Regions from separate parts of the Oceanobacillus picturae genome, predicted to be linked through region 1. Evidence: predicted binding sites of a transcription regulator. Region 1 holds the regulator's gene; each other region holds the start of a gene.

Region 1 (4,294 bases):
CCAGTGTTTATTCCGATGTTTATGCAACTCGGATATCATCCGGCCTTTACGCAAGTTGCATACAGGGTGGCAGATTCTTCAACAAATATTATTACACCATTGTTCCCGTATATGGTTATCATTTTGGCGTTTATAAAAAAATATGATAAAAAAGCAAGTATAGGTACTTATATTTCATTAATGCTACCGTATAGTATTGCGTTTTTAACTACTTGGGTTATATTAATTCTGGTATTTTACTATTCAGGTCTACCATTTGGTCCAGGAATATACCCGTTCTTATAGAAGGAGGAGAGCAGTATGCAACAATTAGAAGATAAATTAATTCAGTGGCGCCGAGATTTCCACCAATATCCCGAAACAGGTTTTATGGAAATGAGAACAGCTTCTATTGTAGCTTCTATTTTAGACAAACTTGGTTTCCAACTGAAAATGGGAAAGGAAGTTATGTCAGAGGCAGATTGCATGGGAAAACCCACTGAAGAGGAAACAAAGAAACATTATCAATGGGCACAGAAAAATGGGGCAATTGATGATTATCTTAATCCCTTTTCAGAAGGCTATACAGGAATAGTTGCCACATTAGATACAGGTAAGAAAGGCCCTATTATTGCATATCGATTTGATATGGATGCATTGGATATTTTAGAGTCAGACAGTAACGAGCATTTCCCGCACAATGAAGGATTCAGTTCAAAAGTTCACGGGAAAATGCATGCCTGCGGTCATGACTCCCACACTTCGATGGGTTTAGGCCTCGCCACCCTGCTTATTGAGAATAAAGAAGAGCTTAAGGGAAAAATAAAATTAATATTTCAACCAGCAGAGGAAGGCACACGAGGAGCAAAAGCTATGGCAGCAGCAAATATAGTGGAAGATGTCGATTATTTCATCGCCACCCATATTGGGGTCGGTGTTCCGCATAAGCAATTCGTTGCCGCCAATAGCGGTTTTCTTGCCACCTCCAAATTAGATATCACCTATGACGGTACAGCAGCACATGCCGGAGGTAGCCCTGAAGAAGGCAAGAATGCACTCTTAGCAGCTGCCGCTAGTGTGCTAAGCCTCCATGGTATATCTCGTCATTCAGGAGGAGCTACCAGGATAAATGTTGGGCAGCTAGAAGCTGGTGCAGGAAGAAATATTATTGCCAATCATGCTAGCATGAAAGTAGAAACGCGAGGAGAGACTTCTGAAATAAATGATTATGTGAAAGAACAGGTGACATCTGTCGTCAGTGGAGCGGCTACCATGTATCAAGTAGAACATAATATTGAAACAGTAGGCGAGGCACTAAGTTGTAAATGTTCGTTGGACCTAGCAGGTATCCTTCACAAATGTGCCGAAGCATCCCCGGATATTGAAATAAGTCAACTGGAAGATAACACGCCAGGAGGTTCAGAGGACGCCACCTATTTTATGAACGAAGTACAGAAAAATGGCGGAAAGGCAACCTACTGTGTATTCGGTACAGAACTGGCTGCAGGTCATCATAATGAAAAGTTTGATATTAAAGAAGACACGTTATTACCTGCAGTTAACATTCTTTTCCAATCAGTCAAAGTAATAATGGAACAATAAAAAACAGCTGCCCTCGAGGTAGCTGTTTTTTTACTAGAATTTGGTGTTGGTGAGATGTGAGTACTAGGTACTACACGTTGCTCGATTTAATGGATATTACGATATAAACCAATTACTTTACCTAGTATTGTTACATTATCATATAGAAGCGGATCCATCGTTGCATTCTCGGGCTGGAGGCGAATGTGGTCTTTTTCTTTAAAGAACCTTTTCACTGTTGCTTCATTTTCATCTGTCATCGCAACAACTATATCACTGTTTTGTGCTGTATTCTGCTGTTTAACGATAACCATATCCCCATCAAGTATTCCTGCCTCTATCATACTTTCCCCTTCGATAACCAATACGAAAAGATTATCATCAGGTCCAGCACTTGTGGTTGGTAGAGGAATGAATTCCTCGATATTTTCAACTGCTGTAATAGGTAGTCCTGCTGTTACCTTCCCAATTACAGGAGCATAGCGAGCTTCTTCTCTTGGGATATTATTTCCTTCCGACAAATCAAGTATTTCTATTGCTCTTGGCTTAGTCGGATCTCGTCGAATGTATCCTTTGCTTTCAATTCTAGATAAATGTCCATGTACTGTAGAACTTGAAGCAAGTCCGACAGCTTCGGCAATTTCCCGGACGGAAGGCGGATATCCTTTTTTTGTTACTTCGTCTTTAATATAATCTAAAATCATTTGCTGACGTTTTGATAGTTTTGACATAAATGTTTCACCTCGCCCATAAGATTAATTATTAATAGTTTACCATTTGATTCCACATAAAGCAAACATTCGTTCGAGAAAAAGCCTTGACAGGATCATATGTTCTGCTATAATTAAAATTACAAATAAGCGAACAAAGGTTCCTATTTAGAAAAGGAGGGAATGAAACTATGTTTAGTAAACTTACAAAAACGGATTTGTTTTATATAGTTGCCTTTGCCTTGACGCTGGGATTCCTGTACTTTACTATGATTACGAGTTAATTGGTTTAAGAAGGAGTAAGCGTGTTGAATGCAATTATCTACTGTCGCGTGAGTACCGACAAACATACCCAAGAGACCTCTCTTGCTAGACAAAAAATAGAGCTAATGGGATTAGCAGAACGCTATAATTTTAATGTAATAGCTTGTATAGAAGAAAAGAAGAGTGGCTATGAAATAGAGCGAAATGGCATATTTGAGATGCTCGATATATTTGCGGCTAAAGATGCTGACTGTTTACTAATTCAGGATGAAACAAGACTAGGGCGTGGAAATACCAAAATTGCGTTGTTCCATCAGCTGCAAAAGCTCCATATAGATGTATATACTGCAATGCATGATGGGAAGCTTGAACTATCAGAATCAGACTCTATGGTTTTGCAAATAGTTGGGATAGTGGAAGAATACCAACGCAAAATTCACAATGCAAAAATTAAAAGAGGAATGAGACGCGCAGTAGAACAAGGATATAATCCTGCTGAAAATCTCAAAAACCAGCATCATGCTCCAGGGCGCGATAGAGTTGCCTTTCCTATAGAAGAAGTGGTTAGACTTAGAGAGAAAAAGCTTACATTTGAAGAGATTACGAGTACATTAAACGGAATGGGATATCCTGTCTCCAAAGCGACGGTCCATCGCAGGTATAAGGAACTGCAAGATACTTGAATATAAGCCTTAATAGGCGTAAAATAACTAAGCAGGAGCTAATGGCTCTTGTTTTTTGTTGTATTCAGACGTAAAATAGATTTTTTAAAGATAAAGCTTAATAAGATCTTATACAGCTAATGATGTATACGCAAGACGGCGATGAAGTTTGTAAAAGTCATAAGGGTATTAATAGAAAATTAAAAAGGAGGTAGAGCTATGTTATCTCAGGATAAAATTGAGCGAATTAATTCACTGGCAAAAAAGGCTAAAGATACAGGTCTAACTGAGAAAGAGAAACAGGAACAAAAAGAGCTCCGTGAAGAATATCTAAACAATGTAAGAAGCTCTTTTAAAAACCAGTTTAAATCCATGACAGTTGTGGATCCTAAAGGAAACGATGTTACACCAAAAAAAGTGAAAGACTTGCAAGAGAGAAATAAGAAACATTAATTTTGTACCAAACTACGACAAAAATCAGCCCTTTTATAAGGAAGCCTATCCGTTTTAACTTGTTCCTGGATGGGTTTCGTTATAGAATGAGGAGGAAACAACCAGTAGTTATTTTTGAAAGGGGCTAAACAATATGTCAAACAACATAGAACAAAATTCAATTACTACAATCCGTACATTATCTATTGATGCAATCGAAAAAGCGAACTCTGGTCACCCTGGACTTCCAATGGGAGCAGCTCCAATGGCCTACACGCTATGGACTGATTTCATGAATCACAATCCAAAAAACTCAAAGTGGTTTAATAGAGACCGTTTTGTTCTTTCAGCAGGCCATGGATCTATGCTTCTATATAGTTTGCTTCATTTATCAGGTTATAACGTGTCGATGAATGACTTGAAAGAATTTCGTCAATGGGATTCTAAGACACCAGGCCATCCAGAAGTACACCACACAGACGGTGTAGAGGCGACAACTGGTCCACTTGGTCAGGGAATTGCCATGTCAGTTGGTATGGCAATGGCTGAAGCACATCTCTCTGCGAAATTTAACAAGGAAGATCTTCAAATCGTTGATCACCACACTTATGCACTTGTAAGTGATGGAGATTTAATGGAAGGTATTTCTCATGAAGCGGCTTCACT
Region 2 (4,294 bases), 320 kb from region 1:
GCATAACAGAGAGACGATAGAAAGGGGAATAATAATGATTGTAAAATCACTTGAAGATATTATTGGAACAGAGGACGAAACATCTGGTGATAACTGGACGAGTCGCAGATTCTTGATGAAGAAGGATAATTGTGGATTCAGTATGAATGATACAATTATTAAAGCTGGTACGGATAACTACTTCTGGTATAAGAACCATATTGAAGCAGTTTACTGTATTGAAGGAGAAGGCGAGATTGAAGAGGTGGAGAACGGAAAGGTACATCCACTAAAGCCGGGGACGATGTATACTCTAGATAAAAATGATAAACATCATTTACGAGCAAAAACGCAAATGCGCATGGTCTGTGTGTTCAATCCCCCTCTAGTTGGAACAGAAACACATAATGAAGAAGGATATTATCCATTGCTGACAGAATAGTTTTACAAGAGAGCACCAGGCCTTCTATTGGCCAGGTGCTCTCTCTGTATTCTCAAAGTGGAGGTTATGCTCTATGTCCACCGATTTTCTTACTCCGACCAATGGTGATACCTGCGTTTGTATAGCTAGTGGCACGGAGGATGGCGGTCGTACCAAATTTGTCACGAATAGCATCCATTGCATAGCCAATATCGTTTTTCTTAGGTCGATCTTCAAAAAGATCTAACTGGGTTTCCCCTTTGGCAAATAAATTCCCCAATGTGACGTAGACATGGCGAATATTGCTTTTTCCATCATAAAATTTGCGGAAAAGTTGGAGACAGACGCCATAAACATCCATCGTTACATTTGTCGGAATACTGACAGATTGGGAACGGGAAAAGCCGCCACCTGTTTCCTTTGAATAAGAGATCCCAAGATGAATCGTTCTCCCAGCTTGGTCAGCTGTGCGGGCACGGCGGCATACCTCTTCACATAAATCCAGGATGCAAATAGGGGCCTCTTCTGCCGAATAATCCCTTAAGAGGGAAATACCATGGCCGAAGCCTTTTTGTTCCGTTTTCGTAAAGTTGCCAAACACTGGGCTAAGATCAATTCCCCATGCATGCCAGTACAACTGCTCTCCCATCACACCAAATCGTTTCTTTAGCTGGTCAAGACTGAAACGGGCAATTTGGCCAAGCGTGACAATTCCCATACGATTTAAATTACGTTTCATCCTGCCGCCAATTCCCCAGATTTTTTCCACAGGGAATGGCCAAAGCTTCTCTTCTACATCTTCATAGCGACACTCGGCAATGCCAACTTTTTTTGCATGCAAATCCATCACCACTTTTGCGAGGAATTTATTATCCCCAATCCCAATAGAGCAAGTGATGCCAAAGTTTTCTAAGATATCTTCTTTTATTTTTTCGGCGATTTCCCAACGGGTCCCAAATAATCTTTCCATCCCATTAACCGTTACCCAAACTTCGTCAACAGAATATTGGTGGATGGCTTCCTTTGGTACGTACTGATATAGCAACTTCGTAATCTCTGATGAAACGTATAAATAGTCTGCCATATGAGCCTGCACGATGTACAACTCGGGGTCATGTTTCGGTAGCTCGAAGAAACGGCTAACATTGCTGATACCATATTTTTGCTTTAGTGCCGGCGATGCGGCCAGGACAATACTTCCCGGTCGATCGGGATCTCCGACAACGGCCAGCAGTGCAGTCATAGGATCTAGGTTCAATTTTACTGCCTCCACGCTTGCATAGAAGGAGCGCATATCAATACAGAGCACATCATTGCGAGCATATTGGGAGTAGTCCATTTCTTTCACCTCTCACAGAACGTTTGTTCTAATAGTATATGTCAATCGACCTAGTTTTAACAATGGTAATTTATGAAAGCTTCGATTTGTACCCTAACATGTGGTGAGAACCTTACTTATTCCGCCAGCTTTGAAAACAGGAAAAAAGATAACGGAATCTATGTTATATTTGAAATAAACATATTTCTAAGGGGAGGTATTATGAAGCCCAAACCAATCTATGTAGAATTACCAATACATACAGACATGGAATCTTTATGGGAGGCAACCCAGCGCCCTGACCACCATGAAAAATGGGATTTGCGATTTTCCTCCATTACATATTTACCAAAAAAGGAAGGAAACCCCCAGCGATTTTCGTATCAAACCAAAATTGGATTTGGATTACGTATTAAAGGCTGGGGCGAAAGTGTGGGAAGCTATCAAGCAAAGGACGATGCAAGAACGTCTTCACTGCATTTTGGCACAGATCAGAAAATCTCTCTTATTCGAGAAGGAAGAGGGTATTGGAAGTACAAGCCAGAAAGCGATAACACCGTCACCTTCCTCACCCAATATAATTATGAAACACGCTTTGGCAAGCTTGGAAGTCTTTTTGATATCCTGCTATTTCGCCCGTTAATCGGCTGGGCTACAGCGCTTAGTTTTGATGTTGTAAAGCGATGGCTCGAAAAAGGGGAACAACCATGGGCACAGTATACACGGTTTTTTACCCACTGGAGCACTACTATTCTCTTCGCTTTTGTCTGGATTTATCATGGTTTAGTGCCAAAGGTCATAAACCAGCATCCTGCAGAACTGTCCATGCTACAACAGGTGGCTCCAGTAGATACACAAACAGCGATCATGTTCGTGATAATAATTGGGATATTGGAAGTATTATTCGGGGTAGGCTGGCTATTTTATCGAAAGAAACGTCAGCTGTATAGACTGCAGTTTATCGCTTTTCCACTCCTGACAGTAGGAGCAATTTTTGCTGCTCCAGAGCAGCTTACCGCGCCATTCAATGCCCTCACCTTTAACGTGGCATTGCTTGTTTTAACCTGGGTCGGCTGGATGGCAAGTCGAGGGGTACCAACTGCAAAAAACTGCAAAAGAAAGCAAGGAGATTAACATGACCGTCTCGATATACGAACAAATATTAGGCCAGTCGTTTTACCAATTACACCCAAAACTCCAACAACGCTATACCTTTTTACAAAACCGTCCATTTGAAGCAAGGGGTGTCATGAAAGGAATAAAAGGTGTGCCAAAAGGCTTACTGCCGCTTGGTTTGTTTGGTGTAAAAAGAAAATTACTTTTTCCAGAGAGAGAGGAAAGGGGTCCCTTTTACGTTAAAAAACACACCGGGTACCGGAAGAGATGGGGAGGCACAAGTGCACTGGGAGCGTATTTTTTACTTTGGTGAAAAACAACGCTATTTCAATGCCTTAATGCGTTTTAATGCAAAAGAGGCTATTATCGAGGATTATCTGGGAGAACCGCCCATTGTTTATTCGGATCTGAAACTGGCGGTCGATCATGGAGCACTCACCATCACTTCCAAGCGACAGCGCTTGCTGCTTGGTCCAGTTGAGATTCCATTGCCAAGCATCTTTCAAGGGAAAGCAACTGTTAAAGAAGCATACATAGAAGAAAAGGAGGCGTACACGATTAGCGTGCAAGTGAAAAACCCGCTAATTGGTACCATTTTCGCCTATGAGGGAGCGTTTCGCCATTATGACATTTAATAAAGTAGCAATAGGCATGATTGGGTTATTTTTAATTCTTACTTTATTCGGTACTGGGCCATGGTATTATTTATTGCTAAGTATTGCCCAATTAGTATTTGTGCCACTAACTCTCCACTTGTTAGGCAAAGCGGAGCAAGGATTTTTTCGTATCCTGCCGTATGCAGCTTTTCTCGGACTAACTGCTGTTTTCTTGCTTGAAATGACACAGCGCACACCTTGGGATATCGTCCTTGCGCTTTTTTATCTAGCTTTTACGATACTTGTGGCTTGCTTTGGGGCAAAGCGACTATTACAGCGTGGGTTTGCCAGGTTTGAAGAATTTATGATTGATATAGGTTGCATGTACCTTGCAATTGGAGGGGCTTGGTATTTCGCTAGTGTCGTACAGCTAGATACTGGTTTTTCTCCTATTTTAACATGGTTAACAGGCATCCATTTTCATTATGCTTCCTTCTTGTTACCGGTTTTTGGAGGGTTTTTAGGAAGACTAAACCAAAACCGTTTTTATAAAATGGCTGGTATAGCTATCTTATTGGCGCCCATTCTTGTAGCAGTTGGTATTTCGTATGCGGTTGTACTGGAGTTACTTGGTGTAATGCTTTATATGATAGGGATCTACAGCTTGATCATCTTAGCATGGAAAACGACCTTTTTCCGCCCGATACAAGCATGGCTCATTCGGCTGTCCTTTTCTGCGTTGGGAATATCCATTTTGTTCTCCCTATGCTACGCCTTTGGTAATATGACAGGTGTGTTTTATGTAAGCATTGACTTTATGCTCAGGTTCCATGGTGTAATGAATGGAGTCGTATTTGCTATGGT
Region 3 (4,294 bases), 1.1 Mb from region 1:
CAAAATTCTCACTAAAAGTTAGTTCCTCTTCGCCTATTACGTCAACGATAATCTTTCCATCCCCAAGTCCTAATGCCGTTTCTATTGAATCACTTAAGCGTCCAGCAATGCCATCCTTTACAACGATTCTATCTACGACTACTTCTATGGAGTGCTTCTTATTTTTTTCCAATTTAATATCCTCAGAAACCTCGCGCATTTCCTTGTCAACACGGATACGTACATACCCCTCTTGTCGAAGCTTCTCGAGCGTTTTAACATGCTCTCCTTTACGACCAGATACAACGGGAGCAAGAATTTGCAATTTCGTTCTCTCAGGATATTCCAATATGCGATCTACCATCTGTTGTACTGTTTGAGAGGTGATCTCCACCCCATGGTTCGGACATACAGGATGCCCCACACGGGCGTAAAGCAATCGTAAATAATCATAAATCTCCGTAACTGTCCCAACCGTTGACCGTGGGTTTTTACTCGTTGTTTTTTGATCAATCGAAATGGCTGGAGAGAGACCTTCGATAGCGTCAACGTCTGGTTTATCCATTTGACCTAAAAACTGTCGTGCATAAGCGGAAAGTGATTCGACATATCTGCGTTGTCCTTCAGCATAGATGGTATCGAAGGCAAGGGAGGACTTTCCGGAGCCTGACAGTCCTGTCATGACAACAAGTTTATTTTTTGGAATTGTTACATCAATGTTTTTTAAATTATGTGCCCTTGCTCCTTGAATCTGAATTGATTTACTAGGCATTTTTCCATCACCTTCCTGCTTTAAGTTCAAGTATCACATCACGAAGCTCAGCTGCTTTTTCAAAGTCAAGCGACTTGGCAGCTTCCTTCATTTCCTTTTCCATTTGATCGATTACTTTTTCTTTCTCGTCTTTGGATAGCTTCGTTAAGCTCTTTGCTTTGCTTTCATATTCTGGTTGATCTTCTGCAGCAATCGTTGCGCGAATAACATCCCGCACCTCTTTTTTAATGGTTGTCGGGGTTATGCCATGCTCCTCATTATATGCCTGCTGTTTTTCTCGACGTCGATTGGTTTCGCTAATTGCGATATCCATTGATTTTGTCACTTTATCAGCATACATAATAACCCGCCCGTTTTCATTACGAGCCGCCCGGCCCATTGTCTGTATCAAGGACCGCTCTGAACGAAGGAATCCTTCTTTATCCGCATCTAGGATTGCGACGAGCGATACCTCAGGAATATCAAGCCCTTCTCGGAGTAAGTTTATTCCGATGAGAACATCGTATTTCCCAACGCGAAGATCTCGGATAATTTCAATCCGCTCTAATGTCTTAATCTCTGAATGCAGATAAGCTACTTTAATGCCTATTTCTTTCATATAATCTGTAAGGTCTTCTGACATTTTTTTCGTTAATGTCGTAACAAGGACACGTTCATTCTTATCTGAGCGTATGTTAATTTCTGCTAGAAGATCATCAATCTGTCCATCTATTGGTCTTATTTCTACCTCAGGATCAAGCAGCCCAGTAGGTCTGATAATCTGCTCCGTCATTTGCGGAGAATGTTCTAGCTCGTACGGGCCAGGGGTTGCGGAAACATAGACGAGTTGTTTTGTCTTTTCCTCAAACTCTCCAAACTTTAATGGTCGGTTATCCATTGCAGACGGAAGTCGAAAGCCGTGATCCACTAACACTTGTTTTCTTGCTTGGTCACCATTATACATTCCTCTTATTTGCGGAAGTGTAACATGGGATTCATCAACTACGACAAGGAAATCATCTGGAAAGAAATCGATGAGCGTATATGGTGTTGCGCCTTGCTCACGTAGGGTAAGATGTCTGGAATAGTTTTCGATTCCTGAACAGAAACCCATTTCATTCATCATTTCCAAATCATAATGTGTACGTTGTTCTAAGCGTTGCGCTTCCAATAGCTTGTCATTTTCACGTAACTCTGTTAGACGTTCTTCTAGTTCCTTTTCGATGTTTTTGATAGCCTTCTTCATTTTTTCTTCCCTTGTAACAAAGTGGGAAGCAGGAAAAATAGCTATATGCTCTCTGTCGCCAATAATTTCACCTGTTAATGCATCTACTTCGCGTATTCGATCAATTTCGTCTCCAAAAAACTCTACCCGAAGACAATGCTCTTCTTTTGAAGCCGGTATAATTTCCACAGAATCTCCTCTTACTCGGAAGGTCCCGCGTTGAAAATTAATATCATTTCTTGCGTACTGAACATCAACAAGTTCTCGCAACAGCTGATCCCTTTCTTTCTCCATTCCTACCCGAAGAGAAAGAACGTGGCTTTTGTATTCTTCCGGAGAACCCAAGCCGTAGATACATGATACACTGGCAACAACTAATACATCATTTCGTTCAAATAAAGCTGATGTTGCCGAGTGACGTAGCTTATCAATTTCATCATTAATACTTGCATCTTTTTCTATGAAAGTATCTGTGGAAGGTACATAGGCTTCTGGTTGATAATAATCGTAATAGCTTACAAAATACTCTACTGCATTATTAGGAAAGAACTCTTTAAATTCACTATAGAGTTGACCGGCAAGTGTTTTATTGTGGGCAATTACTAATGTAGGGCGGTTAATTTCCTTTACTACATTTGACATCGTAAACGTCTTCCCTGTACCCGTGGCGCCTAGCAACGTCTGATGCCGCTGCCCCTTCATAATTTTATCTATAATTTCTTTAATCGCTTTAGGCTGGTCTCCGCCAGGCTCGTAGCTTGATACTAATTCAAATGTATTGTTCACATTTTACCTCCGTTCACGTGATAATCTATCTGAAACTCTTATATTAAGAGGCTATTCCCAAAAAAAGCTGCCTACAATGTACTGTGAAAACAACTCATAACAAAGAATAGGAATAAGCCGAATATTCTTATATGGTCATATTTTTATTTTATCATACAACATCGTAATTATAACATAAACACGAACAAATATTCGATAATTATGCTTTGCCTATCTTAGCATTATACCCTTTTTCCATAGTGAAATATCATAAACCAGCAGATCATTGCTCGCTACCGTAAAAAAGCATTAGCTATTTAGCTAATGCTCTTTATTAAATATATCTAGGAGTATTTCACCCATCTCACGCTTATCAAGATGCTCATGGTATTCTCCTACCCGTTGTCTATAACTTTGCATTGCTCTTTCATTTTCTAGGTAGTTAACAATTTGCTCCTCAACTGTTCTATCACGCGACAAGGTCAGCGTCAGGCCATGCTTTTCTAGTTCTTGCATATTGATTCTTTCCTGTCCTGGAAGTCCATGACTAACAAAAATCGGTTTTTGTTTCATCAGACATTCACTAATTGTGACCCCTCCAGGTTTTGTTAGTACTCCATCCACCTTGTCATACAAAGCGTTCATTTCATGCTTACTGTTAATATAAGATATAGGTATTAGCCGCTCATGTTTCCTTTCCAGAAGCTTTCTGTAAAGTTTATCGTTGTTTCCACAAAGAATATAGTAACGAACGGTGGAAGCCTCGTTTTGTGGCAACAGCTTTTCCATTGATCCTGTCCCCATGTTTCCTCCCGTTACGAGAATTGCATAATCCTCAGTGGCTTTTCGAGTGGAAATAGGTGTTTTAAAAACAGGATGTACCGGAATTCCAGTTAGATAAATGCGTTCTTCATCTACCCCTAGTTGAATAAGGAAGTCTTTCACAGTAAGGGATGGGACCAAATGATAGTCTATTCCGTTTATGCCCCATACACGATTTACAAAAAAATCGGTGTATACATTTACTGTTATGGCATTTAATTTTCCCTTTTGCTTTAGCATAGACGTGATATTTGAAGGCAAAGCATGGGTGCAGAACAAGAGCGAGGGATTATTACTAGCCAGTAGCTTTTGCATATATGACTTAAAGAGGAACTCATAATGCAGGTGGCGGCTACGCTTGGCAACATTTCGATATGCTAAATGGTAGTAAAGCCGATCGTAGGAACTCGGAAATAGATGGATCCATTTCATATAAAATGACGTTACCAATTTTTCTACTGTTCCATAACTATAAGAAAGGATATCTACCTTGCTCGTATTTATATGTTCCTCTAGCTTAGCTGTTTCCTCCATTAGCGTGTCTGCTACATGATGATGTCCTGAAGCCATATTCATGAATGGTAGAAATAACGCTTTTTTCTCCATTTCCCTCAACTCCTCTGGCCTAATATATACCGCTAATTACCAATGATTTACCCACTTTTCGCATGATATAATAATGCAGGAGGCGATATACCATGACCTATCTAGCAATTGGCATTATACTAATCATAACCTCTTTTTTATTCTAT

What was found. The regulator LexA, encoded in region 1, represses DNA repair genes until DNA is damaged. The targets are predictions, from matches to a motif close to CGAACATATGTTCG.
Region 2: the regulator LexA is predicted to act here: its motif matches at 1,756-1,769, upstream of BN988_RS04430 (DNA polymerase IV).
Region 3: the regulator LexA is predicted to act here: its motif matches at 2,923-2,936, upstream of uvrB (excinuclease ABC subunit UvrB).

What each region holds. Positions count from the first base shown of each region.
Region 1 covers NZ_CCAX010000001.1:559,284-563,577, reverse strand. Annotated here, with positions in the region: gene BN988_RS02900 (AbgT family transporter) at 1-285, shown strand, start outside; gene BN988_RS02895 (amidohydrolase) at 301-1,581, shown strand; gene lexA (transcriptional repressor LexA) at 1,668-2,291, opposite strand; gene BN988_RS02885 (YneB family resolvase-like protein) at 2,579-3,217, shown strand; gene BN988_RS02880 (DUF896 domain-containing protein) at 3,416-3,649, shown strand; gene tkt (transketolase) at 3,783-4,294, shown strand, end outside.
Region 2 covers NZ_CCAX010000001.1:876,556-880,849, reverse strand. Annotated here, with positions in the region: gene ectB (diaminobutyrate--2-oxoglutarate transaminase) at 1-6, shown strand, start outside; gene BN988_RS04435 (ectoine synthase) at 35-421, shown strand; gene BN988_RS04430 (DNA polymerase IV) at 486-1,739, opposite strand; gene BN988_RS04425 (DoxX-like family protein) at 1,941-2,852, shown strand; gene BN988_RS19390 (DUF4166 domain-containing protein) at 2,854-3,147, shown strand; partial or broken gene BN988_RS19140 (DUF4166 domain-containing protein) at 3,101-3,469, shown strand; gene BN988_RS04415 (YndJ family protein) at 3,459-4,294, shown strand, end outside.
Region 3 covers NZ_CCAX010000001.1:1,618,958-1,623,251, forward strand. Annotated here, with positions in the region: gene uvrA (excinuclease ABC subunit UvrA) at 1-751, opposite strand, end outside; gene uvrB (excinuclease ABC subunit UvrB) at 759-2,741, opposite strand; gene BN988_RS08280 (MGDG synthase family glycosyltransferase) at 3,042-4,148, opposite strand; gene BN988_RS08285 (metallophosphoesterase) at 4,241-4,294, shown strand, end outside.